DNA from 4 places in the Undibacterium sp. Ji49W genome. Region 4 is predicted to be linked to each of the others. Evidence: predicted binding sites of a transcription regulator. Region 4 holds the regulator's gene; each other region holds the start of a gene.
The links. The regulator sigma-54, encoded in region 4, starts transcription at its own class of promoters, with help from an activator protein. The targets are predictions, from matches to a motif close to TGGCANGNAANCTGCTTT.

Region 1 (7,508 bases), on a different contig from region 4:
TCAGTTGTGGTTCCTGCATCAGCAACATGCCGATTTCCAGCCACTGTTTTTGACCATGTGACAGCAGGCCAGCCGGTCTGCTTTCTTGCCCATTCAGGCGTATCAATTGCAGGATGGCAGCTATCTTGTCTTTCTGTTCGCTGTTTAAACGGGCAAACAGCGTGGTCTTGACACGTTTGTCCATTTTCATGGCCAGTTCAAGATTTTCGAAAACGCTGTGCTGCTCGAACACTGTCGGCCGCTGGAACTTGCGACCTATGCCGGCATGGGCAATATCGACTTCGCTCATGCGTGTCAGGTCCATAGTCTGGCCAAAGAACGCGGTGCCGGATGTGGGCCGGGTTTTGCCGGTGATCACATCCATCATCGTCGTTTTACCGGCTCCATTGGGGCCAATAATGCAACGCAGTTCTCCCACCGAGATATCCAGGTTCAGATTATTGATGGCCTTGAAACCGTCAAATGAAACGACGATATCTTCCAGATAAAGGATAGCACCGTGGGTGGTATCCACGCCTTCCGGCTTGATGCGGCCATATGACACACCCTGGTCACCGGTTGCACTATCGTATTGCTGCCCTGGTCGCAAGACGCCACTCATCATATAAAAAGTCATGCTGGCTCCCGCTGTTTTTTGAACTTGCTCACCAGGCCCAGGACACCTTGTTGCATGAACAAGGTCACCAGTATGAATAGCAAGCCCAATGCATACAACCACAGGTCGGGAAAGGCCGCTGTGAACCAGCTCTTCAGCCCGTTGACAGTGAATGCACCAATGATAGGCCCCAGCAAAGTACCGCGGCCGCCGACGGCCGCCCAGATCACCATTTCTATCGAATTGGCTGGTGACATTTCAGACGGGTTGATGATGCCAACCTGGGGCACATACAAGGCGCCGGCAATGCCGCAGAGTATGGCAGACAGCGTCCAGACAAACAGCTTGAACCACAAGGGGTTATAACCGATGAACATCAGGCGTGATTCAGAATCACGCACAGCCTGTAACACGCGCCCCAGCTTGGACATGACTATCCAGCGACACAAAAACAGGGCCGACAGCAAAATCAGCAAGGTGATCAGATACAGCGCAGCCTTGGTGCCGGGCGCAGTAATGGTAAAACCCAGAATGCGCTTGAAGTCCGTAAAACCGTTATTGCCACCAAAGCCGGTGTTATTACGAAAGAACAGCAGCATGAAGGCAAATGTCATCGCCTGGGTGATGATGGAGAAATACACCCCCTTGATGCGGGAACGGAAAGCAAAGAAACCAAAGATAAAGGCCAGCACGCCAGGTACCAGTACCACCAGCGCCATGCAATACCAGAAGCTGTCGGTCATGGACCAGTACCAGGGGTAGGTTTTCCAGTCCAGGAAGACCATGAAGTCAGGCAGATTACTTTGGTAGACGCCCTCACGGCCAATCGCACGCATCAGATACATGCCATGTGCATACGCACCCAGCGCGAAAAATACGCCATGCCCCAAAGACAGAATGCCGGTATAACCCCATACCAGGTCCAGCGCCAATGCCGCCAGGGCATAACACATGAACTTGCCGACCAGGGCTATCGTATAGCTGGAAATATGCAGAGCGTGTCCAGCGGGGAAACTAAGGTTAAGAATAGGCAGCAACACGGCAATCACTGCGCAAATCGCAATGCCGGTCCAGGCTGGCCTGGAAAACAGGCCCTTCATTGTCGTCATGGTTGAGTTCATTCTACGCTCCTGCCTTTGAGCGCAAACAAGCCTTGCGGTCTGCGTTGTATGAAAACGATGATGAAAACCAGGATGACGATCTTAGCCATAACCGCCCCGGCAACAGGCTCCAGAAATTTATTCACCTCACCCAGACCGAAAGCGGCGATCACGGTACCCGCCAGTTGCCCTACCCCGCCCAGCACCACCACCATAAAAGAATCGACGATATAGTTTTGCCCGAGATCAGGGCCAACATTACCCAATTGCGACAGAGCCACACCACCGAGACCTGCTATGCCTGAACCCAGGCCGAAAGTCAGCATGTCTATCTTGCCGGTAGCCACGCCCACACAGTCTGCCATACGGCGATTTTGCGTCACGGCACGCACGAACAGACCGAGCCGGGTCTTGTTCAGCAATAACCAGACTGCAAATACCACGAACAGGGCAAAGAAAATAATGATAATACGGTTATACGACAGAACCAGCGAACCCAGCACCGTGATACCGCCCGACATCCAGGCCGGATTAGCGACTTCGACATTTTGTGCACCAAAAATGGAACGCACTGCCTGCATCAATATCAGGCTGATACCCCAGGTGCACAATAAAGTTTCCAATGGACGGCCATATAACCAGCGTATGACAGTTCTTTCCAGCAAAATACCAACGGCAGCAGACACCAGAAAAGCTGCTGGCAAGGCCAGCAATAAATAAGCATCCAGCGCGCCGGGCATGAACTTGCGGAACAACATCTGGCAGGCATAGGTCGTGTACGCACCTATCATCAGCAATTCGCCATGCGCCATATTGATAATGCCCATCAGCCCAAAGGTAATCGCCAGGCCCAGGGCAGCCAGCAACAGCACGCTGCCCAGCGACACACCATAAAACAGGTTGCCAACAAATTCCATACGCGCCAGACGGCCATCAATGGCATTCAGGGTATTGGCTGCTTCAAGTCGTATACTGGCATCGGCTTCGTTGTAGCTGCCATCGGGATTTTGTGCCAGCATTTTTTGCAGCACAGGCTTCAAATTGGGATTCGGGCTATCCAGCAAGGCCTTGACTGCCGCCTTGCGTACTACCGGGTCACTGGCTTGTAGATTCGCGGTTGCAATCAGCATTTGCAGGCGGGATTTGATTTCGCTATCGTTTTCTTTCAGATAGGCTTTGTTCAGCAATGGCAATTGCTCTGGCGTTGCCTCTTTCTCAAGCGCTGTGGCAGCAATCAGGCGGGTATTTTTATCCGGTGAAAAGAGCTTCAGTCCTGACAGCGCACTATCGAGTGCGGCCCGCAGGCGATTATTGATGGTGATTGCCTCGGCATCATCCGGCAGTTTCTGCATTTTGCCGCTGGCAAGATCTTTAGCCTGCTCACCATCAACCAGATAAACAGCGACATCCTTGACGAATAGTTGTTCATTTTTGAGCGCCGTCAATACTTCCACAGCCTCTTCATTACCCATGGCAGCGATGGAATTGACAGCAACAATGCGGGCATCGGGATCATCGCCAGACAGTGCCAGCAAGAGCTTGCCATCAATAGCTGCGTGCGCACCCAGGCTGAACACGAGCAGGACAATGCTCGCGCAGATTTTACGAAATGTCATAGGCAACCAGGTCAAAAATGGAAAAATTCCGGAACGGCACTCAAGGCAGCAGCCATGCTGACCAGCTATTCAGCCAGCCAGACAGACAACTACGTCGCCCCCTGAGTGCCTGCATCATTCCTTCAATTACAGTTTTTGCTTGCCTTCATTGCCCGGGATGTATGGGCTCCATGGTTGGGCACGAATCGGTGCCTTGGTTTTGTAGACCACGCTGAACTGACCGTCAGCCTTGATCTCGCCTATCATGACTGGCTTGTGCAGGTGATGATTGGTTTTATCCATCGTCAGTTCAAAACCGGATGGCGCCTTGAAAGTCTGTCCACCCATGGCAGCGATGACCTTGTCGGTATCTGTGGACTTGGCTTTTTCAACGGCCTGTTTCCACATGTAGATACCGACATAAGTCGCTTCCATAGGATCATTGGTGACGACTGTGGCTGCATTAGGCAATTTTTTGGCAGCAGCATAGTCTTTCCATTTCTTGATGAATTCAGTATTCACTGGATTTTTCACAGACTGGAAGTAGTTCCATGCGGCCAGATGGCCTACCAGCGGTTTGGCATCCACACCGCGCAGTTCTTCTTCACCGACAGAGAATGCAACGACAGGCACATCCGTTGCCTTCAGACCGGCATTGCCGAGTTCTTTATAGAACGGTACGTTGGAATCACCATTGATGGTGGAAATGACAGCAGTTTTGCCACCAGCCGCAAATTTCTTGATGTTGGCTACAATGGTCTGATAGTCAGAATGGCCGAATGGTGTATAGACTTCATCGATATCGGTATCCTTGACGCCCTTGCTATGCAGGAAAGCACGAAGGATTTTGTTGGTCGTGCGTGGATACACATAGTCTGTGCCCAGCAAGACGAAACGCTTGGCGCCACCGCCTTCTTTCGACATCAGGTATTCAGTGGCAGGAATGGCTTGCTGATTTGGCGCTGCGCCTGTGTAGAAAACGTTTTTCTCCAGCTCTTCACCCTCGTACTGAACTGGGTAAAACAACAGACTGTTGAGTTCCTTGAAGACCGGCAGTACGGATTTACGTGATACCGATGTCCAGCAACCGAATACAACAGACACTTTGTCCTGCGATACCAGTTGACGGGCCTTTTCGGCAAACAGTGGCCAGTTGGATGCCGGATCAACGATCACCGCTTCCAGCTTTTTGCCCATGACACCACCTTTGGCATTGATTTCATCGATCGTCATCAGGGCCACATCCTTCAAGGATGTCTCCGAGATTGCCATAGTGCCAGACAGGGAATGCAGAATGCCGACCTTGATGGTATCGGCGGCCTGTGCCTGCGAGATCCAGCCAGATGCGGCCAAAGTCATTGCGGCAAGTGCAGTTGCTTTCAAAACAGTACGACGTGACATGTTTTCTCCTGGTAGTAGTGAGGTCATGGAACAAAAAACTGCAAGCTTCCCACTACGGATAGCAGATAACGTGCCAACTTATATAATGCAACGAGACCACTCAGCAGCATGATTGAAGTTCGATACAAACGATCCTTCAGCCAGCGTTTTATTGTTATGGACGTAGCGATCGGCGGTGCACTCAAGCAGTCATCACACAACCAGAACTGCTGTATGGACACATCTTAAAATCAGGCAATGCAGCCCAGTCACTGTTGCCGACCGGCCCCTCGCCCAAGCTACGCAGATGTTACAAAAAACTACCCAAATTGGTGAAAGTTACTTTCCGGCAAACTCTGACTCAAAAAACTCCGCTTTTCAGTGCGCTTGCGCTCTTAAATTGTGCGAAAAACAACCCACATCTGAAATTGCCCTGTTTTTAGGGCGTGTTGACCTAATCATTCATATCAAAATTTATTTCTATAAAAATAGCACTGGTGCTAATCGCCACGGATGAACGCTGGTCAAAAAATGGAGGAAATTCTATCAAGCATTTGATTTTAATGAATTATTTTTAATATGGACAAGTCCATTAACTATTTACACAAACAAACGCCAATACCAAAAAAGAAACAAAATATTTGGCTATGTACTTAGTTATTGGTCTAATATGAAATTGTAAAGAAATTGAAAAAATAATCCTTTTGTCAATTTTCCTGTGCGGATAATCATGATCAATCAATTTGATGAGTTCAGCATACTCCCACCGGCCACGGCTACTGCCACAGCAACTGATGCAAGCAAAGGTCTGTCCACTGATACCAGACTGCAATACCTGATAGACAATACTCCCGCCATTATTTACAGCAGCGTACCTACTGGCGACTTCAAAATGACCTTCGTCAGCAATAACGCGCTCCATGTACTGGGCTATCAGCCAGAAGAAATGGTGGCCGACCCGAATTTTTGGTTTGACCATATTCACCCCGAAGATATTCCCCAAATTTTTTCAAGCATTGCCAAGTTGTTCACCGAAGGAGAACGTACTTACGAATACCGTTTCATGAGTCGTGCCGGCCACTATGTATGGATGCACGACATGCTGAGGCTGATTCGTGATGAAGATGGTAATCCGGTAGAAGTGATCGGATCGCTGACAGACATTACCAAACGCAAGGAAATGGAAGATGCCCTGTTCAAAAAGGGGGAAGAACAACAGCTTTTGATCAAAAAATTACAAGAAGCTCACGAGCAGTTATTGCAATCTGAAAAAATGGCATCGGTAGGTCAGTTGGCAGCCGGTATTGCGCATGAAATCAATAATCCCATAGGTTTTATCAACTCCAATATTGGTAGCCTGCACAATTACGTAGAAAAGTTATTTGAAGTCATCAGTAATTATGAAAATCTGATACCGCAAGCACTGACGGCAAGTCAGGCAAGCGGCAAGATGAATGAGATCAGGGAAAAAGCTGATTTAGCGTTTTTAAAGGAAGACATACAGGATCTGGTGAGGGAATCTATGGACGGGCTCAAGCGCGTCAAGGACATCGTTCAATCGCTTAAAGATTTTTCGCACGTGGGTGAAACGGACTGGCAAGAGGCAGACATTCATCAAGGCATAGACAGTACCTTGAATATCGTCAAAAATGAAATCAAGTACAAGGCCAATGTGGTCAAGGAATATGGTCAGTTACCACCGGTAAAATGCATCATTTCGCAAGTCAATCAAGTCATCATGAATTTACTGGTGAATGCATCACATGCAATCAAGGAAAACGGCATCATCAAAGTCAGTACGGGGTGTGACAGAGATATGGTCTGGATAAAAGTACTGGATACCGGTGCTGGTATTCCTCCTGAAAATCTGAATCGCATCTTTGAACCCTTTTTTACCACCAAACCCGTAGGTAGTGGAACAGGTCTGGGTCTTTCCCTTTCTTACGGCATCATCAAAAAGCACGGTGGCAGGATCGACGTTAACAGTGTACTGGGTAAAGGCACCTGCTTCACTGTCTGGCTCCCCTTGCGTCAGGAAGATGCTACGACACAGTAATCAGCGTACGCGGTTGTCATAAAGATGCTAAAGCTGCCTAGCATGGTCATCATAATGTGAGATCAAATCAAATGGATATGGTAACGCACAAGCAAATTGATATGGCTAAAGAGCTTCAACTTGCAATCAATGCCAATGGATTGGAATTGTATTACCAGCCCAAGGCAGATTTGCAAACCGGCTTACTTGTCGGTGTGGAAGCCTTATTGCGTTGGAATCATGCCACTTGCGGTGCAATCTCCCCTTCAGCGTTCATCCGGGTAGCGGAGCAATCAGATCTTATTATCCAATTAGGTGAATGGGTGATCAGGCAGGCCTGCACGGATATCAGAGCCTGGATAAGCGCGAAACTTGATGCACCATGTGTGGCTATCAATGTTTCCCCGAAACAGCTACAGGATGCCGGGTTCATTATGCGTCTGTCCGAAATTCTGAAAAACATGCATGTGACGGCAGATCAAATATCTTTGGAAATTACTGAAAATATACTCATGCACCGCGATACCGGCATAGATCAGCTCTTCAGGGACTTCAAGCAGCAAGGTTACAAGCTGTCTCTGGACGACTTTGGCACAGGGTATTCGGCGCTCAGTTATCTGAAACATTTCCCATTCGATTACGTCAAAATTGATCAATCTTTTGTTCATGAACTGCCACACAATTCCGACGACGTCTCGATTTCCAGAGCCATCATTTCCATGGCACATAGCATGGGAATGAAAGTAATCGCTGAAGGTGTGGAAACAGAAGCTCAGTGCAAATTCCTGAGCGACAACATGTGT
Region 2 (7,508 bases), on a different contig from region 4:
CACCCCCAGCGTCTACTTTCCCCGTTCCATCCAGACACCAACGCAGATTTGCAGGAGCTGGTGCCGGAAAATGATTTCTGGTACGTACACGTATTGTCTCTCTTTCAGACCGATACTTTTGCACCCAGACATAGACCGTATTGAGTGATACGGACATCCCGGTATGGGCATACAGACGATTGAAGGCATACATCGTCACCCGATAGCTACTATTTTCTTCCATGTAAAGATCAAGCACTGCATCTATTACCCAGGCTGGTTTCCTGTTGCCGTTAGATCGTCGTGGTCGCGAAGGATAAAAACGGGCGACAGCAGCAGGAGAGCACGCATCATTTTCTTTTGCACTGTACCTATCATAAAAACTTACCCGCAACATCCGAATCAGCAGCACAATCAACATCACTGAAACAATCAACATGGGTATCTGTTCAGTTAGAATAAGACTCACCCATCAAGGCTTTTTCTCTTCCCGTTTTTCTATCACTACCCTTGACGTAGCTGTTGCTTCCCTGACGGTATATCCTTCAGGTATGCCGAACAGGCTGGCGGCTGGCTCTGCGCGTTTGAGATTGGTCAGGCGGTAGCTCCATTCGCCGCTGCGGGGGTCGCTTTGTTTGATCAGGACGGTTAGTTGTAAGTCCGGGGAGTACCAGTTTTCAGAGCTGACGGTAATCGGATTTTTATTGCCGATCTCGCCGGCGGGGATTTGATACGAACGCATTTTCCCCTCCGCACGGACGCCATCGAAATCTCTTGTGCCCATGTCTTTGGTGCTTGTCTTGCTAACCCAGCGGCTGTCCATATATGCGGGCGGGAGTGGTGCTGTTTTTATGATATTGATCAGATTATCGGTTGCGCTGATGACGGCAGTATGCGGTCCCGGTACAGAGGTGATAGATTTTGCATTGATTACTTTGACCTCTTCTCGTGTTTCTTTGTTGCCTTCAGATTTGTCATCGCTTTTTTTTCTCAATGTTTTGATAATGATTTCATCGTCATTCGTTTGCAGATAGATCCTGCCTGTAATTCCTTCCTGCTTCTCTTTTGCGGCCATGACTTTCCCATCTGCTGTCTTTGTAAGGATAATCTTGGTGACGGTCTTTCTGTCCGGTATGATTACATAGCGTGAGTTTTCCACCGGGTCGGTGATAAGAATTTGTGACACATTGCCTTTGCTGTCACGTACTTCATATCGAGTGCGGCCTACAGTATCTCTATAGACCATGCTTGACGTTTTATTGCTGATCTGATTGCCGTCAGCCAGAGTCTGCGTTTTTTCGGTAATGATCTCTGCGCTGTATGGTGCGTTTTTTACCAGGTTAGACATATGCATGTCTTGCATGCCTGAGAAAACTGCGTTCATGGCATCGCTGGCATTTCTCGCTGCACTCATTGCATCTGCAACGGCTTTGTTGACGGTGCTGGCTTCTGGCAAATCGGCTAGTGCTGCAAGTGCTGGCACGGATGATGTTGCGGAAAATGGTGTGATTGGAGCCATTGGTGGCAAGGGCGGCATGGGTTTAAGCGGTGCAATTTGATGAACTTCAAGTTGTTGGCGTGTTTGTTTTTCTTCTGCTGAAATTGGTACAGGGTTGTCATTGATGACATTGGCTTGCGCTGCCGTCCATGAATAGCTCAAAAAAATCAGTATTGGAAGTTTGAAAGTCATGATATTTCCTTCGTGTTCATGGGTAAATTGGATTCAAAGAATCTAAGTTGAATTTAAAGATGTTGCTTAAAACGGATGCGTTAATTTTTGAGCAGGCGCATGGCTAATGGCGCCCCTTCCTCGTCCACTAACATCTGCGCCCTTACCATTTCACCGGCAATTTCTGGGCTAACGGGCATGCCCAGGCTGGCCAGCCAGGCAGCTGGCACTTCGGTTTCCATCATGTGAGGTGTTCCTTCATCCAGACGTTCCAGCGGCACCAGGGCGACGAAGGGCGGCAGCTCTGTGTTTGAAACTGCGGTGCTGTCAGGTGTAATTTGATGTGGGGGCGCTGGAAACAGCACTGTCAACATGACCAGGCAAAAACTGCCGCACATTGTCAGCAGACCAGCCAGCCAGGGGCGCAATTGACTACTGCGCGCCTGCTTTTTATGCTTGTTTTGTTGCTGGGTAAAGGCCAGTAATAAAGCCTGCTCAGTCGACGCTGGTGTATTCAGTTCTTGCAAGTCTTGGCGCAAGAGGCTGAATTGCTGGTCCAGCGCAGCATCGGTATCGCTGATCTTGTGCTGGGAATTCATGTGCTCATTCATCTTTGTGTTCCTGTTTTTGCTGTTGCATCGGGTCGCCAGCCCATTCTTTCGCTGTATTGCAGGATGGCGGCACGTGCTCTGGACAGGCGAGAACGCACGGTGCCTATGTCTATGCCGCAAATGACGGCGATTTCTGCGTACGACAGTTCTTGCAGTTCATACAAAATAATCACATCACGATAATGCGGCCGCAGCACGGCCACTGCCTGCCTGACATGTTCTGTCAATTGCTGGCTGAAGATGGCATCTGTGGGTTCTGCTGCTTCGCTTATCAATACTTCTTCTTCGTTTTCATCTCCGTGACCTTTGCCGGGCAACTGCTGATGGCGGCGCTGGGTCTGGTCCTGTTTCAGCAGCAGGTTCCTGGCGACACCAAACAAAAAATTCTGCAAATTGCCCAGACCCGCGTCATAACGATACGATCTGGTCAGCAAGCCCATGAATACGTCTTGCACGACATCGGCGGCCAGCGCGCTCTGGCCGCAACGCATGAGGGCATAGCGATAAATCGGCCCCTGATGCCGTTGGTACAGACGTTGAAATGCAGCGACATCGCCATCGCGCATTTGCCTTAACAAGCTAGAGTCTGTATCCCCGGTATCCGTCTTCATTCGTCTGTTGTTGTCTTCTGCTTGGTTCTGTTGGAGCAATTTATGTATGTCTCAAGAGGTATTACCTTGATGGGCCTCGAAAGTTCCAACTATTTCGCTAAAGGCTGTTAGACGGGTATTTAATAAATATGCACATTTATGGTGATTTATTGCATTTATTTGGTGCGTTTTCATGAAATATTGATTGTCTGCACATAGATATACTTGGTTCAAAACTTGCTGTGTTGCTTTTAATAATGTTCCAGAAGTAAAAGTAGATATTCGGTGCCTGACTACTTGTTATTTTGAAAATCAACCGAAATAATAGGAAAGAACTACGTGGAGCGAGAAAGAAGATATGGATCTGACACCCAGAGAAAAAGATAAGTTGCTGATATTTACCGCCGCCTTGCTGGCAGAGCGGCGCAAGGCGCGTGGCCTGAAACTGAATTACCCGGAGGCGGTCGCCCTGATCACCGCCGCCATCATGGAAGGCGCACGTGATGGCCGCACGGTGGCTGAACTGATGTCGGAAGGCACGCAAATACTCAGCCGTGCCGATGTCATGGAAGGCGTGCCGGAAATGATTCCTGATATCCAGGTCGAAGCGACTTTCCCGGACGGTAGCAAGCTGGTTACCGTCCATCACCCCATTCCCTAGGAGAAAACCATGATACCAGGCGAAACCCTGATAGAGGATGGGGATATCGAATTGAACGTGGGTCGTCCCGTGGTCAGCATTACTGTAGCCAATAGTGGTGACAGGCCGATACAGGTGGGCTCACATTTTCATTTTTATGAAACCAATCCGTCCCTGCAATTTGACCGTCAACAAGCTTACGGCATGCGTCTCAACATTGCTGCCGGTACCGCCATTCGTTTTGAGCCGGGGCAGCAACGCAGCATAGAACTGGTGGCCCTGGCAGGTGACAGAAAAGTCTATGGTTTCAGCGGTAAAGTGATGGGGGCGCTATGAAAATTTCACGTCATGCTTATGCTGAAATGTTCGGGCCAACCACGGGTGACCGCATCCGTCTGGCAGATACCGGCCTGTTCATAGAAATTGAAAAAGACTTTGCGATTTATGGCGAAGAGGTGAAGTTTGGTGGCGGCAAGGTGATACGCGATGGTATGGGCCAGTCGCAAAGGCCACATGCTGAAGTCATGGATACCGTTATCACCAATGCTGTCATCATTGATCACTGGGGTATTGTCAAAGCAGACATCGGCATTAAAAATGGCTTGATTGCATGCATAGGCAAGGCGGGTAACCCAGACATACAGTCTGGCGTCGACATGGCCATTGGTGGCGCGACCGAGATCATTGCCGGTGAAGGCAAAATCGTGACCGCTGGCGGCATCGATTCACACATCCATTTTATTTGCCCACAGCAGATTGAAGAAGCCTTGATGAGTGGCGTCACCACCATGCTGGGCGGCGGCACCGGCCCGGCCACCGGCACGGCAGCCACTACCTGTACGCCAGGCCCCTGGCATATGCATTCGATGCTGATGGCGGCAGATGCTTTTCCCATGAACCTGGGCTTTATGGGTAAGGGTAATGTCAGCCTGCCTTTGCCGCTGGAAGAGCAGGTAAGGGCCGGTGCCATCGGCCTGAAGCTGCATGAAGACTGGGGCACCACGCCACAAGCCATCGATAATTGCCTGACGGTGGCTGACAATATGGATGTGCAGGTTGCCATTCATAGTGACACGCTGAACGAAGGCGGCTTTCTGGAGCATACCCTGGCGGCATTTAAGGACAGAACTATCCATACCTTCCATACCGAAGGTGCAGGCGGTGGTCATGCGCCGGATATTATTGCTGCGGTGGGTGAGGCGAATGTACTGCCGTCCTCCACCAATCCTACCCGGCCCTACACCGTCAATACCCTGGACGAGCATCTCGATATGCTCATGGTCTGCCATCATCTTGACCCGGCTATTGCCGAAGACATTGCCTTTGCTGAATCACGCATACGGCGCGAAACCATCGCTGCGGAAGATATTCTGCATGATATCGGTGCTATCTCGATGATGTCTTCCGATTCCCAGGCCATGGGCCGTGTTGGCGAAGTCATTATGCGTACCTGGCAAACGGCAGACAAGATGAAGCAGCAGCGTGGCTCGCTGGCAGAAGACAATGCGCGTCATGACAACTTCCGCGTTAAACGCTATATCGCCAAATATACGATTAACCCCGCACTGACCCATGGCATTGCCCATGCCGTTGGCTCGCTCGAAGTGGGGAAGATTGCCGATATCGTCTTGTGGAAGCCAGCTTTCTTTGGCGTGAAACCATCGATGATCATCAAGGGCGGCATGATCGCCGCTGCCCAGATGGGTGACCCGAATGCATCAATACCAACGCCACAGCCCGTGCATTACCGCATGATGTTTGGTGCCTTTGGTGGGGGCTTGAAAAAGTCGTTTACTTTTGTATCGCAGGCGGGGCTGGATGCGGGGCTGGCAGAACAGTTGAAGTTGAACAAGACCCTGATTGCCGTCAAGAACACACGGCATATTCGCAAAAAGGACATGATACACAATGGCCTGACGCCAAAAATGGAAGTCGATTCCGAAACCTATGAAGTCCGTGCCAATGGTGAATTGCTGGTCTGTGAACCGGCAAAAATCCTGCCCATGGCCCAACGCTATTTTTTATTTTAAACAATGCTGACATTACAAACAAAAATCGAGACTGCCGACAGCATCGCCGGGCAACTGGTCTTGCCGTATGAATTACGTGAAAAAAGCCGCCTGCGTGCCACGCTTGCCAGTGGCGAAGATGTGGCCGTGTTTACCGTGCGTGGTACTGTCATGCGCCATGGTGACCTGATGCTGGGTAATGATGGCCGCGTGATTGAAGTCGTTGCTGCAGCCGAGCCGACATATAAGGTGGAATGCGAAACTGCCTTTAATTTATTGCGCTGCGCCTTCCATCTGGGTAACCGGCATACCCAGGCGCAGGTGGGTGACGGTTTTTTGCGTATACGCAAAGACCCGGTGCTGAAGGAAATGTTACAGGGCTTGGGGGCCGTCGTTACTGAAGAGCAGGCCAGTTTTGAGCCCGAATCTGGTGCTTATGGCGGTGGCCATCATCATGGTGGCGATGACGGGCATCCGCATAATCCACTGGCGCCTATACCTTTGCGCCAGCGCATACATCGTCCTTCAGACAGCAAGGCTTAAGCATGCAGTCTGCGGCATTGCTCCATTTGTTGCAACTGGCCAGCCCGTCTTTGCCTATCGGTGCCTATAGTTATTCGCAAGGGATGGAAGCGGCGATAGAAAAAGGTCTGGTACGCAACGAAGTCACAGCCAGGGAATGGATTATCAATTCTCTGCATGAAGTGGTGGCCCGTTTTGAAGCGCCGGTACTGTGGCGTTTGTTACAGGCTTTTGGTGACCGGGATCTGGCCGCCGTATCGCACTGGACCAGCTTGTTCATTGCGGCCAGGGATACAGCAGAATTTCGGGCTGAGAGCATACAGATGGGTTATTCACTGGGCAAACTAGTGAACGACCTGAAGATTGCTGATGCAGAATTACTTGCGATTTTGCTGGCGCAACATGAATTGCCTTTGCCCACGGCCATGGCTGCAGCCGCCGTTGCCTTGCAGGTGCCGCCAGAATCGGTCTTGCTGGGCATGCTGTTTTCGTGGGCAGAAAACCAGGTGCTGGTGGGGGTGAAATCCATTCCCCTGGGTCAGGTGGCAGGGCAACGTTTATTGCTGTCGCTGCGACCCGAACTGGAAAAAGCGGCAAGACTGGCACAAGAACTGGAAGATGGCCAATTATCGAACTGGGCACCGGGGCTGTCTTTGCTGTCCATGCAGCATGAAGTCCAATACAGCCGACTATATCGGTCATAAAGCCGGTCGTAAAAAATAAAAAAACAGGAAACAATAAATGAATACCCAAACACATACATCTTCAGAACCAAACCCCTTGCGCGTAGGCATAGGTGGCCCGGTCGGTTCCGGCAAAACGGCATTGTGCGAAATGCTATGCAAAAGCATGCGCGACCACTACGAAATGGCGGTCATTACTAATGACATCTATACCAAGGAAGACATGGAAATTCTGCTGCGTGCAGACGCCTTGCCTGCCGAACGTCTGATGGGAGTGGAAACTGGTGGTTGTCCACACACTGCCATACGTGAAGATGCATCCATCAACCTGGAAGCGATTGCCCGCATGAGTGCTGATTTCCCTGACCTTGATTTGATACTGGTGGAATCTGGCGGCGATAATCTTGCGGCCACCTTCAGCCCTGAACTGTCAGACCTGACTATTTACGTCATTGACGTGGCCGGTGGCGAAAAAATCCCGCGTAAAGGCGGGCCAGGCATCACCCGTTCAGACTTGTTGATCATCAATAAAACCGATCTGGCACCGCACGTAGGCGCCAATCTGGACATCATGGCGCAAGACGCCAAGCGCATGCGTGGTGAGCGGCCTTTTGTATTTACCAATCTGCGTACCGGTGACGGGCTGGAAGCAGTAGTCAGCTTTATCCGCAAACAAGGCATGCTGGACGAAGTCAAAAACTAATTTTCAATCTGGAATCGGGAGATAAATATGAAAGCAAGTAAATCGCAAATTCTTGGTGTTATTGCCGCGTTCAGCCTCGCCATGATGACTATGCCGGCGTCG
Region 3 (7,508 bases), on a different contig from region 4:
TTCGCCTGCTGTCCGAATTCATCAGCCACCCTGAGCGGGTATTTTCACGCCAGCAATTGCTGGATTTTGCGCATGAAGACCAGCGTGATATCAATGATAGAACCGTAGATACGCATATCAAGAACATACGCAAAAAAATACAGGGCAGGCTACCGGGCAATGAATGCCTGCACTCTGTGTATGGCGTGGGCTACCGTTTTGAATTGCCTTAGTGGATTGTCTTAGCAGGCTGTAGCAGTCCACTAACCGGCAATCAGTTTGCCTTGAAAAAATAGTAAGTGGCTTTGTACGGTGTGCGTGATTCTGCCCCCAGCTGGAAATCCGAACAACCGGTCAGTGGCGCCTTGCCGCCTACAGTTACCACGCGCTGCACGCTGGTGATGCCGGAAAACGTGCCGCTGTCTGAGCTGGATTTGGCTTTCAGCAATAACCAGGGGATGGCATTGGTATCCATGCTTTCACTTTTGGCGACGACCTCTGCCACGACTTTACTGCCGTCATTCGCTTCCCAGGTTGGGCCTTCATAGTGCTTACCCAGCTTCACGCTGTTTGCATCGTGACTGGCATATAACTCTGCCAAAGGTGCGCGGAATACCCATTCAAATTTTTTGGGGCCGCCCTTATTCGCCTTGCATTCATAGATCTGTACGCCTGTTGCGGCCATTTGAAATGCCAACACTTCACCGGCTGGTGCTTTCAGGTTGACGGGTACGCTGACTACCTGCGTTACCGGAGCGACAGGTGCCGCTGTATGTTTGACGGGTGCGGTCGAACAGGCGGACAGGACAGCAATGGCAGACAGGCTACCGACAAGAGCGATTTTTTTCATTTTTTTATACCTTTCAATAAGATGTTCAAGGCACTCAATCACCGCAAGCGACAGCAAATGCCTGATACCCCCCGGGTTTGGCACTGCATCAGGCGTTCGTATGCACATACCCTCATCAGGCGCACTGGCTCATCACCTGCGGCGGACCCAATTTTCTGTGGGCAGATTTTAACAATAGTGTTTCAAAATAAATAAAACACTTACGGAATTTTACAACCTCACGGTCGCATGCAAGTCCCTTAACTTAAATATGGCTGGCAATCATTGCTCCGTATAAACTTCGTTTTGTAGTGAACAGGCATAGTGCCTTCATGGGACAATACGGGTCGGGCATCCTGCCTGAGTACCGGCTAGCATTGTGAATGGATGGATCAGGCTTCATGAGTGACAAGAACAGCAAAGAAAAAAGGAATCAGGCTGCCGGGCAATTGCTGCATCCGCGCAATCGCCATCAGGGCCGCTATGACTTTGCTGAGCTGATCAAGGCAGAACCGGCATTGGCGCCGTGCCTGACACATAATCCGGCGGGCGAGACCACGGTCGATTTTGCCGATCCGCTGGCAGTCAAATTACTCAACAAGGCTTTACTGCGCAGCAACTATGGCGTGCGTGACTGGGACATTCCACCAGAAAATCTTTGCCCGCCAGTGCCAGGCAGGGCCGATTATCTGCATTATCTGGCCGACTTGCTGGCTGGCAGCAATCAGGGACGCATTCCCAAAGGCAGGCAGGTATCTGCTTTGGATATAGGCACGGGTGCCAGTTGCATTTACCCATTATTAGGCAACAGTGAATATGGCTGGTCATTTTGTGCCAGCGATATCAATGCAGGCTCACTGGCCAATGCCCAGGCCATACTCGACCGTAATCCCGGCCTGGGCGCACAGATACAACTGCGTCATCAGACAAATGCGCAATCCCTGTTCAAAAACATGGTTGCGGATGATGAATGGTTTGATGTCAGTCTGTGTAATCCGCCCTTTCATAGCTCTGCGGCAGAAGCGCAGGCTGGCAGCATGCGCAAGTGGGAAAACCTGAAGAAAACCGGTAATCCGGATCAGACCGGGCCTGTTTTGAACTTCAGCGGTCACGATGCTGAACTCTGGTGTGAAGGCGGGGAACTGGCGTTTATCAAGAAAATGATCGTAGAAAGCGCGACTATACCCACAAAAATTTTATGGTTTTCCAGCCTGGTATCCAAGTCAGCCAATTTGCCCGCAATCAACGCGGCCTTGAAGCAGGTCAAGGTCAGTGATCAGAAAACCATTATCATGAGCCAGGGAAATAAAGAAAGCCGCCTGGTCGCCTGGACCTTCCTGAACACCAGTCAACATGCAGCCTGGGCCAAATTACGTTGGTCAAATAACAAGAAATAAATGGCAGGCTGAAGAAATTAAACGCTGTACAGAATATAATTTTACCTGTGCGGGCAAGGGCTGGCTTACAATCTCGTTCGTCTTCCGGATTGCGACACTAAGCAATCCAGAAATAAGCAATAAATAAGCAATCTGGTTGGGCAGTATGTGCGTCGCGTGATTTACTTTTGAGCAAAATGTGTCAAGGATAACAATGAAACGTGTAGATGATTTCCGCCTGAAGCTGGGCAAAGATGAGCTGGTTCCTATCATGATCGGTGGCATGGGTGTCGATATTTCCACTGCTGAACTGGCTCTGGTTGCTGCACGTCTCGGTGGTATTGGCCATATTTCTGATGCCATGGTGCAGGATGTCTCTGATCGTCGTTTCGATACCAGCTTTGTCAAGGAAAAGACCAAGTTCTACAAATACAATATCAACAACTCCGACAAAACCGACATCAAGTTCAACCTGGATCAACTGGCCGAAGCCACACGCCTGCATATAGGCAAGACCATGGAAGCCAAGCAGGGCACAGGCATGATCTTTGTCAACTGCATGGAAAAGCTGACCATGAATGGTCCACGCGAAACCCTGAAGGTACGCCTGGAATCTTCACTGGATGCCGGTATCGATGGCATCACCATGAGTGCCGGTCTGCATCTGAGCTCCTTTGGCCTGATCGCTGATCATCCGCGCTTTCGCGATGCCAAACTGGGCATCATCGTTTCTTCGGTACGTGCATTGCAATTATTCCTGCGCAAGAATTCCCGCCTGAACCGTCTGCCGGACTATGTCATCGTTGAAGGCCCACTGGCTGGCGGCCATCTGGGCTTTGGCATGGACTGGGCTGAATATGATCTGCAAACCATCATTACCGAAATCGTCCAGTATCTGAAGGCAGAAAATCTGGATATCCCGTTAATTGCGGCTGGCGGTATTTTCACCGGCAGCGATGCCGTGTCTTTCATGGAAAACGGCGCTGCCGGCGTGCAGGTGGCGACCCGCTTTACCGTCACCAATGAATGCGGCTTGCCTGCCAGCGTCAAGCAGGAATACTTCAAGGCCAGTGAAAACGATATCGAAGTCAACAATATCTCGCCTACCGGCTACCCCATGCGCATGCTGAAAAACACGCCAGCGATTGGCGATGGCATACGCCCTGGCTGTGAATCATACGGCTACTTGCTGGACGGCAATGGCAACTGCGCCTACATCACGTCCTATAACCGTGAAGTGGCAGCACATCCTGATGCCAAGAAAATCTCTGTCATGGACAAGACTTGCCTGTGCACGCATATGCGCAATTTCAATTGCTGGACTTGTGGGCAAATGACATATCGTCTGAAAGACACTACCCGCAAACTGCCGGATGGCACTTACGAATTACTGAGTGCGGAACATGTGTTCCGCGATTATCAATTCAGTGTGGATCACCAGATTGCCTTGCCTGCATAAGTAAAAAAATAAGTTACAGAAATAAGTCGCTGCGCTGAATGAAAAACGCCGCTTTGGCCTCCGGGCAAAGCGGCTTTTTTCATGGGTGCCAGAAACCATTTCATCAATAGGGGTGAGATGAGTTCTGGTTCAGAGTTCAGATGGCTTCTTGCTGGCGATGGTTTTCCAGTTAGTTTTTGCCAGCTCGATATTGCCAGCAATATCCTTGGACCATATCGCACGGATTTTGGTATCGAGATTGAAGTAGAGTTTGTTGTCAACGATGTCGTAGACATCCGGATCAGCAACAAATTTCTTGCCTATGGATGCGCCATAAGCACAGTAGCCACCGAATGCAGGCAGATACTTTTCCGGATTCGCCAGGAAAGTTTTTTTGTTTTCTTCGCTGGTGAACAGATAATCCACACCCTCCACAGTCGCCACATGGTGGCCAGTGCCATGAGCCGGTTTTTCGCTGGTAAAAAAGGTGGTGAGATCATAACCACGGGCACCGATGACGCTGTTGGCAACTGTATCCGCTGCACTGATGCCGGGTACTGCTGCCAACGACAAAATAGCCACCGCCGACAGGAAAATGCGCTTAAATTTGCTGACGAGGTTGGTAACCAGGTTAGCTGCCAGACTGCTGGATGTGCGTGTCATATTGTGTTCCTCTGAATGGTTGAAACAGGATTTGGTTTTCGCTTTGCTAGTGCACAGCGAATGACAGGCACTGTAAGACAGTTCATCAATGTATAGAATAGTTAAAATATTGAATTCATTATTCCTTAAAATGGAATAACAAGACGTATTAATCCCTCAAACAGGCATCAGCACTTTGTATGTGCAAAGTTATGCCGCACGGTAATATTTGCTTACATTTTGGTGCATGCATGCGCCTTCACTGGTATCACCGGTCATGCAATTCCCTGAAATAGCCTTCAGCAAGCGCAAATTCACTGGTATCAGCCTTGGCATGAAAAGTGCTGCATCGCAAACAATACTGTGTGTCATTGACGATGTTTTTTGAAAAGGCTAGTTTGATGAAAATACGCGTACTCTCCAGCTTGCTGCTTTCCTTGTCTCTCAGTCTGTGTCTGTACGGTGGCACCTGTAATGCACAGGCCGAGCCTCCTGTTGCGGCTTCGGTCACTACAGCGGCCGCACCCGTAATTGCCCCCACTGCTCCCACTGCGCCAGTTCCCAATGTAGCCCCACCCGCAATGACCAAACCAGGCATGATCTCGGCCGACAAGATCAGCGCTGGTGACACGGCCTGGATGCTGACCTCAACTGCGCTGGTATTACTGATGACCATTCCTGGCCTGGCTCTGTTTTATACCGGCATGGTGCGCAAGAAGAATGCGCTGGGCACGATGGCGCATAGCCTGGCAACTACCTGCATCGTCACCGTCTTGTGGGTGGTGCTGGGTTACAGTCTGGTGTTCACGGCGGGCTCACCATATATGGGCGGCCTGGACAGGTTCATGCTGCATGGTGTGAGCTTTTTGAAAGAAGCTGGTCAGCTAAGCGTGCATCAACTGGCACCGACAATACCGGAAAGCGTATTTCTGATGTTCCAGATGACATTCGCCATCATCACCCCTGCCCTGATCACGGGTGCCTTTGCCGAACGCATGAAATTTTCTGCCCTGCTGCTATTCATTACCCTGTGGTCACTGCTGGTGTATGTGCCGGTTGCCCACTGGGTATGGGAACCGGCAGGCTGGCTGGCGGCGCGTGGCGTGCTGGACTTTGCCGGCGGCACGGTAGTGCATATCAATGCCGGTGTGTCTGGCCTGGTGGCAGCACTGATCGTCGGGCCGCGCCTGGGGTTTGGCAAGGAACCGATGCCACCCCATAATTTATTGCTGACAGCCATAGGCGCATCCCTGCTGTGGGTGGGCTGGTTTGGCTTCAATGCCGGTTCTGCCGGCGCAGCAGATGGCCGCGCCGGGCTGGCCATGCTGGTGACACAGGTGGCTACCGCAGTTTCTGCACTGGCCTGGATGTTTGTGGAGTGGTTGCGTCGTGGTAAACCATCGGTACTGGGTATTGTTTCCGGTGCGGTCGCTGGCTTGGTGGCGATCACCCCTGCTTCAGGCTTTGTCGACCTGACTGGTGCGCTGGTCATTGGTGCCGTTGCCGGTGTCGCCTGCTACTGGGGTGCTACTTCGCTCAAATCCATGGGCGGCTACGATGATTCGCTCGATGTATTTGGCGTGCATGCCATAGGCGGTATTGTCGGCGCGCTGTTGACTGGGGTCTTTGCATTAAAGAGCATAGGCGGTGCCGATGGCAGCCTGGCCACTCAGGCGTTTGGCGTCATCGTCACGGTGATTTATTCGGGTGCTGTGACTGCCGTCATTCTATGGCTGGTCAAAATCACCATTGGTTTGCGCGTCACTAAAGAGCAGGAAAGAGAAGGGCTTGATCTTGAACTTCACGGGGAGCATATCTTATGAGCACCAGTACCTTAGTCCAGAATGCCATGTCAGACAATCTTGCATTTTCCCTCATGGCACGTCTGCACGTGATATTGCGGCGACAAATTGGGCGCGTGACAGACATTGAATACATGCGCGTCAACCCGGCCTATTGCCGGGCGATGCTGGATCTGTCGATGGGCTTGCCAAACGACGACCTGCATGAAATCTGCCTGAAGCTGGAAGACATCTACTTTGGTGAAGATGGCCTGTTTGTTGCGCCACCGCCAGCAGGGCCTTTGCTGGCAAGACTGTCTGCCACCCAGAAATTGCGTCCCAAAGCGCCTAGTCTGGAAGACGACAGTATCATGCAGGTACCGATGCCACCACCTGATCATAACGCCATGGTCGACCAGACCTATATAGGCAGGCTGCGCTAAACTGTGCAGGCACTGCAACGCTGCGAGGCTTGATCACGAGCCTCTGTCAGACGTAGTTCAGACAATTTTCTGGCCCATATTCTATGGGTCTAGCCTCACTTATGCCCTGCGCTGGCAACTGCGCATCCGCATGTTATGGCGATACGGCCTGTGCAACATGAAAAGTCTTGCTTATGTTACGTATCGCCCCTGTCCACAAGATCAGGGCCATGCCGGCACAGGCATAGGGATCAGCCGGGCCACCAGACAATACAAACGGAAAGACACATGCAAACAGGCAGATGACTGTCCCCATCAACTTATGTCCGGGATTTTGAAATATCGTCGCCAGCGGAAAGAAATGCAGGCCAATCACCATTATGGCCGCCGGTGTCACCCATGCCGACAAGCCGACATTATTCAATACATTGATGATCACCAAAAGTGCGCCCCACTGCACCGCATTGACGATATAAAAACGGCGTGCCCTCTTCTGTTTTTGCTCTGCATTCCCGGCTTCAAGTGCATGTCTGAAGCCACGGTATCTGGTCATCGCCAGCATGAAGATAAACAGGCCACCAGCAGCGATGATGAGATTGACGACGCTGTTGCCCGCGAAGGCACGCTGATTCCATAAAACCAGCCAGAAACTGCCAAAAACGGCATACACCATGGCACCTTTGAGGCGATTGGCAAAAACTGTGGCAGCGGGGCTGGAATTGAAAGACATACTATTTCCCAATCAATGTTGAGGCGTTGCCGGATTTTCCTGTGGCCGCCAAGTGAATGTGATGCAGAGGTAATCTGCACGCTTAAGCAACAGTATGATCAAAGCTTGTAGCCGACATCAGAGCAAACTGTCAGCAATTGCGGGTGACAAATGTCACCTGTAGTCAAGCTTTGGGCATGCTTTGCTCCGGGCGGAAAGGCCCTGCCACGAAGCGCGTGATTGCTTTGTCATTTCTTTCATGGCAGCATAGGCTGGTTTCGGCTGACTGCGGCAAGCTGTCAGCGTCGTTGTCAGTGCAGGAATTGGTCACC
Region 4 (7,508 bases):
GATTTATCGCGTCTGAAACCTGCCTTAAGGCAAACAATATTCACTACGTTACAACTGGCAGAGTTCTTGCTTTGCGGATTTCGTTTATACTTCGGGCATGAACGAATTCAATGCCCTATCTTCTCGCGACCATGTTGCACCTGTGCGCACGGCTGAAGCCGCACAGCGCGCCCTGAAACTGGCCTGCGAAACCCTGCAAATCGAAGCCGATGCCCTGCTTGCATTGCAAAAGCGTCTGGGTAACGGCGACGCAGCCGGCTTCACCGAAGCCGTGTATATGTTGTTAGCCTGCCACGGTCGCGTGGTCGTCTCGGGCATAGGCAAGTCTGGTCATATCGCCCGCAAGATCGCTGCGACTTTCGCTTCTACCGGCACGCCGTCCTTTTTCGTCCATCCGGCAGAAGCCGCGCATGGTGATCTTGGCATGGTGACACCACAAGATGTATTTATTGCCATTTCTTATTCTGGTGAAGCATCTGAACTGATGTCCATCCTGCCCATCATCAAGCGCCTGGGTGTCAAACTGATCGCCATGACCGGCAACCCGGAATCCAGTCTGGGCAAGCTGGCCGATGTACACCTGAACCTGCATGTGGCGAAAGAAGCCTGCCCGCTAAACCTGGCACCAACAGCCAGCACCACCGTCACACTGGCGCTGGGTGATGCGCTGGCAGTCGCCGTACTGGATGCACGCGGTTTTCGCGAAGAAGACTTTGCCCGCTCCCACCCTGGTGGTTCACTGGGCCGCCGCCTGCTGACCCACGTCCGCGATGTCATGCGCACCGGCGATGATATCCCGCAGGTGACACCAGATACCGGCCTGAAAACCGCGCTGCTGGAAATTACCAAAAAAGGCATGGCGATGACCGCCGTGGTGGATAAAGACCAGCATATCGTCGGCATCTTCACCGACGGTGACTTGCGCCGCCTGATGGATGGCACACGCGACTTTACCCAGTTACAGATTGCCGAAGTCATGCATGACAAGCCGCGCCGCATACGGCCAGAACAACTGGCGGTAGAAGCGGTAGAAATTATGGAAACCTATCGCATCAACCAGTTGCTGGTGGCCGATGACCAGGGAAAACTGGTCGGTGCCCTGCATATTCATGACCTGACACGGGCCAAGGTAATCTGATGGAAAAAGCAAGACAAGTTGCAGCCGATAATGCCGCCACGATCAAGCTCATGATATTTGACGTGGATGGCATACTCACCGACGGCAGCCTGCATTTCGGCCCGGAAGGTGAAATGATGAAAACCTTCAATGTGCTTGACGGCCAGGGCATCAAGCTGTTGCAGCAGGCCGGCATTGCCACAGCCATCATCAGCGCCAGGCAATCAGCGATTGTCAGCAAGCGTGCCAGCGACCTTGGCATCACCCATGTACGCCAGGGCATACACGACAAGAAATCGGCCTTCCTGCAATTGCTTGCTGAATTGAATCTGCCTGCCGATGTCTGTGGCTTTATCGGCGATGACATCATCGACTTGCCGATACTGACACGTTGCGGTTTTTCTGCCAGCGTACCGAATGCCCATGCAGAAGTCAGGCAAAGAGTGCATTACGTCACCACGGCCAGTGGCGGCAAAGGTGCGGCACGGGAAGTTTGCGACTTCATCCTGCGCGCCCAGGGTAAATATGAAGAGGCTATCGGGGCTTACCTGTCATGAAACAACATATGACCATAGACCGTTTCCGCATCTGGCTGGCAGTCATACTGCTGGGCATGATGACCCTGGGTACCATCTGGGTGATGGAAGTCATACGGCGGAATGCGAATGATGAACAGAACCGTTCATCTGCCCGTTCGGCACCGGATTACTATGTAGAAAAATTCAATTTTATCCGGCTGTCAAATAATGGCAAGGCAAATTACCACATCACTGGTGAACGCCTGATTCATCTGCCGCGCAATGACAATATAGAAATTCAGCGCCCGCAAATCAACAGCTTTGATGTTGATCGCCCGCCTTTGCATCTGCTGGCTGACCTGGCCGTGGTGTCGCAAAAATCCACGGTCACCACGCCCAAGCGTGAACATGATGAAGTACGTCTGTATGACAACGTCAGCATGGAAAGACCCGAAGGCCTGAGCTCACAATTCATGCGCCTGGAAACCAGTTATTTGTTGCTGTTACCCGACGATGATATTGTCAAAACTGACAAGCCTATCACCGTCAAAACAGGAAAAGTGGACACCACCGCCGTAGGTATGGTGGCCAACAACTCCACCCAACATCTGGCGCTGCTAAGTAAGGTACGTATTCACTTGAAAAAACGTGAACGCGAACCAGTTGCCCCTACACCATCCAAATAGAGAAAGCGATATTTGCCAATGAAAAATATGAAATTGATACGCTCCCTTAGCCAATGCCTGGGACTGGCTTGTTTAGCTTTAATCTATACGCCAGCAGGTGCAGAAAAAGCCGACAGTTTCAAGGAGACAACCATCGAGGCCGGTTACTCTGAAAGCGATGGAAAAACCAGCGTGCGCGTCTTGTCCAAAGGCGTACAACTGGTGCGCGGCACCCTGGTCGTCAATTCGGAAAAAGCCGTCGTTACCGAAGCCCCGAACGGTGACCAGTTTGTCGTACTGACTGGTGGCGTCAGCAAAAAAGTCAGCTTCCGGCAAAAACGCGATGGCGGCCCGGACCTGTGGGTAGAAGGTGAAGCGGACCGTGCGGAATACAATCAGACGACAGAAATCGTCAAGTTCATTTCCAAAGCCAAAGTGCGCTACCTGGAAGGCAAGAAGGTCACCCAGGAACAAGAGGGCGAATACCTGTCCTATGACAGTAAAAATGATATCGCCATCGGTACCAATTCAACCACGGGCCAGCATGTAGACGGTGCCGGCCGCGTCAAAATCACCCTGCAACCCAAACAGACCAATTAAATGACTGCCACGCCTAGTACCTTGCTCGTCAAGGGATTGCAAAAACGTTATGGCGCGCGCCAGGTGGTGCGTGACGTATCGCTGGAAGTGAAAAGCGGTGAAGTGGTTGGTTTGCTGGGCCCGAATGGTGCCGGCAAAACCACCTCCTTCTACATGATCGTTGGCCTGGTGCCGTCCGACGCTGGCGATATCACGATTGATGCTGTCAATATCTCACAATTGCCAATACACCAGCGGGCCGTGCTGGGGTTGTCTTACCTGCCACAGGAAGCTTCGGTATTTCGCAAGCTGACGGTAGAAGAAAATATCCGTGCCGTGCTGGAATTGCAAAAAGATGCCAATGGAAAATTTCTTTCCGAGAAATCCATCGTCAAAAGGCTCAATGCCCTGCTGGCCGATTTGCAGATTGAAAAAATCCGGGAAAGTCAGGCACTGTCACTATCAGGCGGCGAACGCCGGCGTGTAGAGATTGCCCGCGCACTGGCCACCAACCCGCGCTTCGTTTTGCTGGATGAACCCTTTGCCGGTGTTGATCCGATCGCCGTGATTGAAATCCAGCGCATTGTGCGTTTCCTCAAGGAACGTGGCATCGGCGTATTGATTACCGATCATAACGTGCGTGAAACTCTGGGCATCTGTGATCATGCCTACATCATCAATCAGGGGGCCGTACTGGCCAGCGGCAAGCCGGATGACATCATACAAAATGAATCCGTGCGGCGCGTCTATCTGGGAGAACATTTCCGGATGTGACGGGAATCATCATGAAACAAAGCCTGCAACTACGCACGTCCCAGCATCTGGCATTAACGCCTCAATTGCAGCAATCCATACGGTTGCTGCAATTGTCCACATTGGAATTGCACCAGGAGCTGGAAACCCTGCTCATAGAAAATCCCATGCTGGAGCGTGTGGATGACCCGCTGGACCACGCAGTACGCCTGCTGGCAGACGGTGCCATCAATACCAGCAGCACAGCAGCAGACGCCGGCATGGAAGCGCCAGCATCCCGCGAAGAAAGCAGCACAGCTACAGAACCTCAGGCTGACGCTGATATCGCCGTCAGCAATGACACAAGCAGCTCCAGCGAAGAAGACTGGGGTTTTGACGACGTGCATCATGGCAGCAAAAGCAGTGACGATGAAGATGGCAGGCCACAACTGGGTGCCGCCCACATTACACTGCGAGAACATTTACAAGAACAAATGCGTCTGAACCTGCGCGAGCCACGTGACCGCGCCCTGGTCGAATTGATGATTGATGCCATCGACAACAATGGCTACCTGACAGAAACCCTGGATGAAATCCATGCCAGCCTGCCACTGGAATTGTGCGTCGAGCCAGAAGAACTGGCATTTGCCCTGAACATGCTGCAAAGCTTTGATCCGGCAGGTGTGGGCGCTCGCACACCATCTGAATGCCTTGCCCTGCAAATCAAGCGCTTGCCTAAAATTGCTTTCGTGACACGCAGACTGGCTTTGCAAATTGTTGAAACGCAACTGACTTTATTTGCACAAAGAGATTTCACCAAACTCAAGAAAATCCTCGACTGCGATGATGAAGATTTGCGCGACGCACAAACCGTCATCCGCCTATGCAAGCCCCGCCCAGGTATCGATTTTGCAGTCGATGAATCGGATTATGTCGTGCCAGATGTCATTGTCAAAAAATCAGCCAATGGCTGGCAAGTCTCGCTGAATCAGGATGTCATGCCCAAATTGCGTGTCAGCAGCATGTATGCCAACATCATGAAACAAAATCGTGGGGAAGGCGGGCTCGGCTCACAGTTGCAAGAGGCACGCTGGCTGATCAAGAATATGCGGCAGCGTTTCGATACCATTTTGCGCGTTGCACAAGCCATAGTTGAAAGACAACGCAATTTTTTCACGCATGGTGCTGTTGCCATGCGCCCCCTTGTTTTGCGCGAAATTGCTGATACACTAGGATTACACGAGAGCACTATCTCGCGTGTAACAACCCAAAAATACATGCTGACCCCCCACGGCATGTTTGAGTTGAAATACTTTTTCGGCAGCCATGTCGCGACGGAAACAGGGGGGGAAGCATCTTCCACCGCGATACGCGCACTCATCAAGCAGTTGATAGGAGCAGAAGACCAGAAAAGCCCACTCTCTGATAGCAAAATTGCAGACATGCTGGGTGAACAGGGCATGGTAATTGCCCGACGGACAGTTGCCAAATACCGTGAAGCCCTCAAAATCCCCCCAGTGAGTTTGCGTAAATCTTTGTAAGCAAGTCCTTGTAATCACGGTTTGAATTGCTATATATGATTTAGCTCAAGGCAATAAGACAGCAATGAGCTTATCGTTACAGCAAGCAACATCACTATAGGAGCACAGTATGAATCTCACCATCAGTGGACATCACGTCGAAGTAACTCCTGCAATTCGTGAATATGTACATACCAAACTAGAACGTATCAGGCGACACTTCGACCAGGTCATTGATATCGCCGTCATCCTGACGGTGGACAAGCTCCGGGAAAAGGAAAAACGACACAAAGCGGACATTAATTTGCATATCAGTGGCAAAGATATCCATGTAGAAAGTCTGGCGCATGATCTGTATGCAGCTATCGATACACTGATAGATAAACTTGATCGTCAGGTCATCAAGCATAAAGACAAGATACAAAACCATCAGCACGACGCCATCAAGCACATACCTGATCCGGCATCGGCTTCATAAGACCCCAGTCCTTACCTTAACAGGGTTGTGGACATCCAAAACAAGGACGCTACAGGCGTCCTTTTTGCTGGATGATAGGTTTTTTGTAGATATCGTTTCTGACATTTCAAATAAATAATTTACTTTTATTGCTGTTTGTAGCATGCGTTGCTCAACAAGCTGCGAGTTAGTTGATTCACGGCATTTTTATTGGCGTCATTCCAGCGTGGGTTTGGCTGGAATCCAGCGGCGTTCTATGTATGCCGTGTCGCCCGTTATATGCCACACTTTGATTAAGACGATCGCCCTCCGTGGACACAAGCCGGGTCTCGGCCCGGCAGCCGAGATACTTTCTTTTGCGTCGCCAAAAGCAAGTATCCAAAGAAAAGGCGACCGCAGACTCGCCCTACGGGTGCTTGCGCTGCGCTTCAGCATAATTTGTGCATCACAAAAAATGGGAATATCCGCAACTCGCTTCGCTCAAACATCGGATCTTCTCTTTCCATTTTCTGTGACGCACAAATTACATCGGCCCAAGCGGTTGAAGATCAACAACAACAACAACAACAACAACAACAAACATCTCGCCCCTGCATCATTTCCTCATAAGCATATACACCCCGTGACGCCCACGTCCGACAAAGCTAAAATAGCAGCTTCATCCTCTACCCTGCATAGTCAACCACCATGAGCCAATTTGTACTCACCTCCGTCAAGAACAACATCGGCTATATCATCCTGGATAGACCCAAAGCACTGAACTCGCTGTCTCTCGATATGGTTAGAGCGCTGACAACGACCTTGCTGGCCTGGCAGGATGATCAAAGCGTGCGGGCAGTATTTATCCATGGCAGCAGTGAAAAGGCATTTTGTGCAGGTGGTGATATCCGCTTCTTTTATGATGTAGGCACCGCAACACCAAAAGGTGATTCTGCCTTGCTGGAAGATTTTTTCACCGAAGAATATGCACTAAATCATTTAATTCATTTCTACCCCAAACCTTATATCGCGCTGATGAATGGGGTCGTCATGGGAGGTGGTATGGGTATCGCCCAGGCAGGCAATGACTGCCGCCTGCGCATCGTCACGGAACGTACCAAAATGGCGATGCCGGAAGTGAATATCGGCCTGTTCCCGGACGTGGGTGGTGGTTACTTCCTATCACGTGCACCGGGACAAATTGGTACTTACATGGGTCTGACCGGTGAAGTCATTAACGCAGCCGATGCGCTGTATGCAGGGCTGGCCGATGTATTTATACCGACATCAAAATTGCCTGCCTTGATGCATCTTCTGGAACAAAATACCGCCACCGATGTACGAGCCGCAATACGCGAATTTGCGGTTCCTTTTGCTGATCAGGCACTCCCCGGCAACAGTAAGCTGGCCGCAAACAGATCAGGCATTGATGCCCTGTTCAGCGGAAACTGTGCAATCGAGATCAGCAACAACTTGCAGCAAGACACATCTGATTTTGCACAACAGGCATTTGCCATCATGCAAAAACGTTCTCCACTATTGATGTCTGTCACGCTGGAACAATTACGGCGCAGCGCCAGCATTACCGTATCCGATTGCCTGCGTATGGAAAGAAACATGGTACGCCACTGTTTCAAACACGGTGAAGTATTGGAAGGTGTGCGTGCGCTGGTGGTAGACAAAGACAATACACCACGCTGGTCACCCACCACGCTGGCAGAGGTGACGACAGAACAGGTGGCAAATTTCTTCATCGAGGTATGGCCTACCCACGCACATCCTTTGCGTTTTTTGCAGGGATAAATTACCCCGCAAAAGCAATTTAACTAAAGGTCGCATTGTCATCGCTTTTGAAGTTGCGGTTGCTTTTGAAGTTGCGGTTGCTTTTGACTTTAGCAGTTCCCATGTGTCGACGCCTTTGATGCAAGGCAGAAAATGGAA

Region 1: a site for sigma-54 is predicted at 4,750-4,767, ahead of urtA (urea ABC transporter substrate-binding protein). Genes of this name have one in related genera too.
Region 2: a site for sigma-54 is predicted at 3,076-3,093, ahead of ACO0LK_RS22525 (urease subunit gamma). Genes of this name have one in related genera too.
Region 3: a site for sigma-54 is predicted at 4,595-4,612, ahead of ACO0LK_RS17800 (ammonium transporter). Genes of this name have one in related genera too.

Annotation. Positions count from the first base shown of each region.
Region 1 is NZ_JBMPOW010000006.1:156,294-163,801, reverse strand. It holds gene urtD (urea ABC transporter ATP-binding protein UrtD) at 1-601, opposite strand, end outside; gene urtC (urea ABC transporter permease subunit UrtC) at 613-1,716, opposite strand; gene urtB (urea ABC transporter permease subunit UrtB) at 1,713-3,311, opposite strand; gene urtA (urea ABC transporter substrate-binding protein) at 3,438-4,691, opposite strand; gene ACO0LK_RS09420 (ATP-binding protein) at 5,401-6,726, shown strand; gene ACO0LK_RS09415 (EAL domain-containing protein) at 6,798-7,508, shown strand, end outside.
Region 2 is NZ_JBMPOW010000021.1:40,484-47,991, forward strand. It holds gene ACO0LK_RS22505 (hypothetical protein) at 1-418, opposite strand, end outside; gene ACO0LK_RS22510 (hypothetical protein) at 452-1,669, opposite strand; gene ACO0LK_RS22515 (hypothetical protein) at 1,750-2,259, opposite strand; gene ACO0LK_RS22520 (RNA polymerase sigma factor) at 2,256-2,870, opposite strand; gene ACO0LK_RS22525 (urease subunit gamma) at 3,208-3,510, shown strand; gene ACO0LK_RS22530 (urease subunit beta) at 3,520-3,825, shown strand; gene ureC (urease subunit alpha) at 3,822-5,519, shown strand; gene ureE (urease accessory protein UreE) at 5,523-6,041, shown strand; gene ACO0LK_RS22545 (urease accessory protein UreF) at 6,044-6,724, shown strand; gene ureG (urease accessory protein UreG) at 6,762-7,406, shown strand; gene ACO0LK_RS22555 (HupE/UreJ family protein) at 7,434-7,508, shown strand, end outside.
Region 3 is NZ_JBMPOW010000014.1:112,234-119,741, reverse strand. It holds gene ACO0LK_RS17825 (response regulator) at 1-212, shown strand, start outside; gene ACO0LK_RS17820 (DUF3455 domain-containing protein) at 254-829, opposite strand; gene rlmF (23S rRNA (adenine(1618)-N(6))-methyltransferase RlmF) at 1,210-2,205, shown strand; gene ACO0LK_RS17810 (nitronate monooxygenase) at 2,399-3,643, shown strand; gene ACO0LK_RS17805 (YHS domain-containing (seleno)protein) at 3,773-4,285, opposite strand; gene ACO0LK_RS17800 (ammonium transporter) at 4,666-6,087, shown strand; gene ACO0LK_RS17795 (hypothetical protein) at 6,084-6,488, shown strand; gene ACO0LK_RS17790 (hypothetical protein) at 6,622-7,197, opposite strand.
Region 4 is NZ_JBMPOW010000011.1:149,074-156,581, forward strand. It holds gene ACO0LK_RS15420 (KpsF/GutQ family sugar-phosphate isomerase) at 98-1,138, shown strand; gene ACO0LK_RS15425 (KdsC family phosphatase) at 1,138-1,674, shown strand; gene lptC (LPS export ABC transporter periplasmic protein LptC) at 1,671-2,321, shown strand; gene lptA (lipopolysaccharide transport periplasmic protein LptA) at 2,349-2,900, shown strand; gene lptB (LPS export ABC transporter ATP-binding protein) at 2,901-3,653, shown strand; gene ACO0LK_RS15445 (RNA polymerase factor sigma-54) at 3,665-5,152, shown strand; gene hpf (ribosome hibernation-promoting factor, HPF/YfiA family) at 5,262-5,609, shown strand; gene ACO0LK_RS15455 (enoyl-CoA hydratase/isomerase family protein) at 6,276-7,370, shown strand.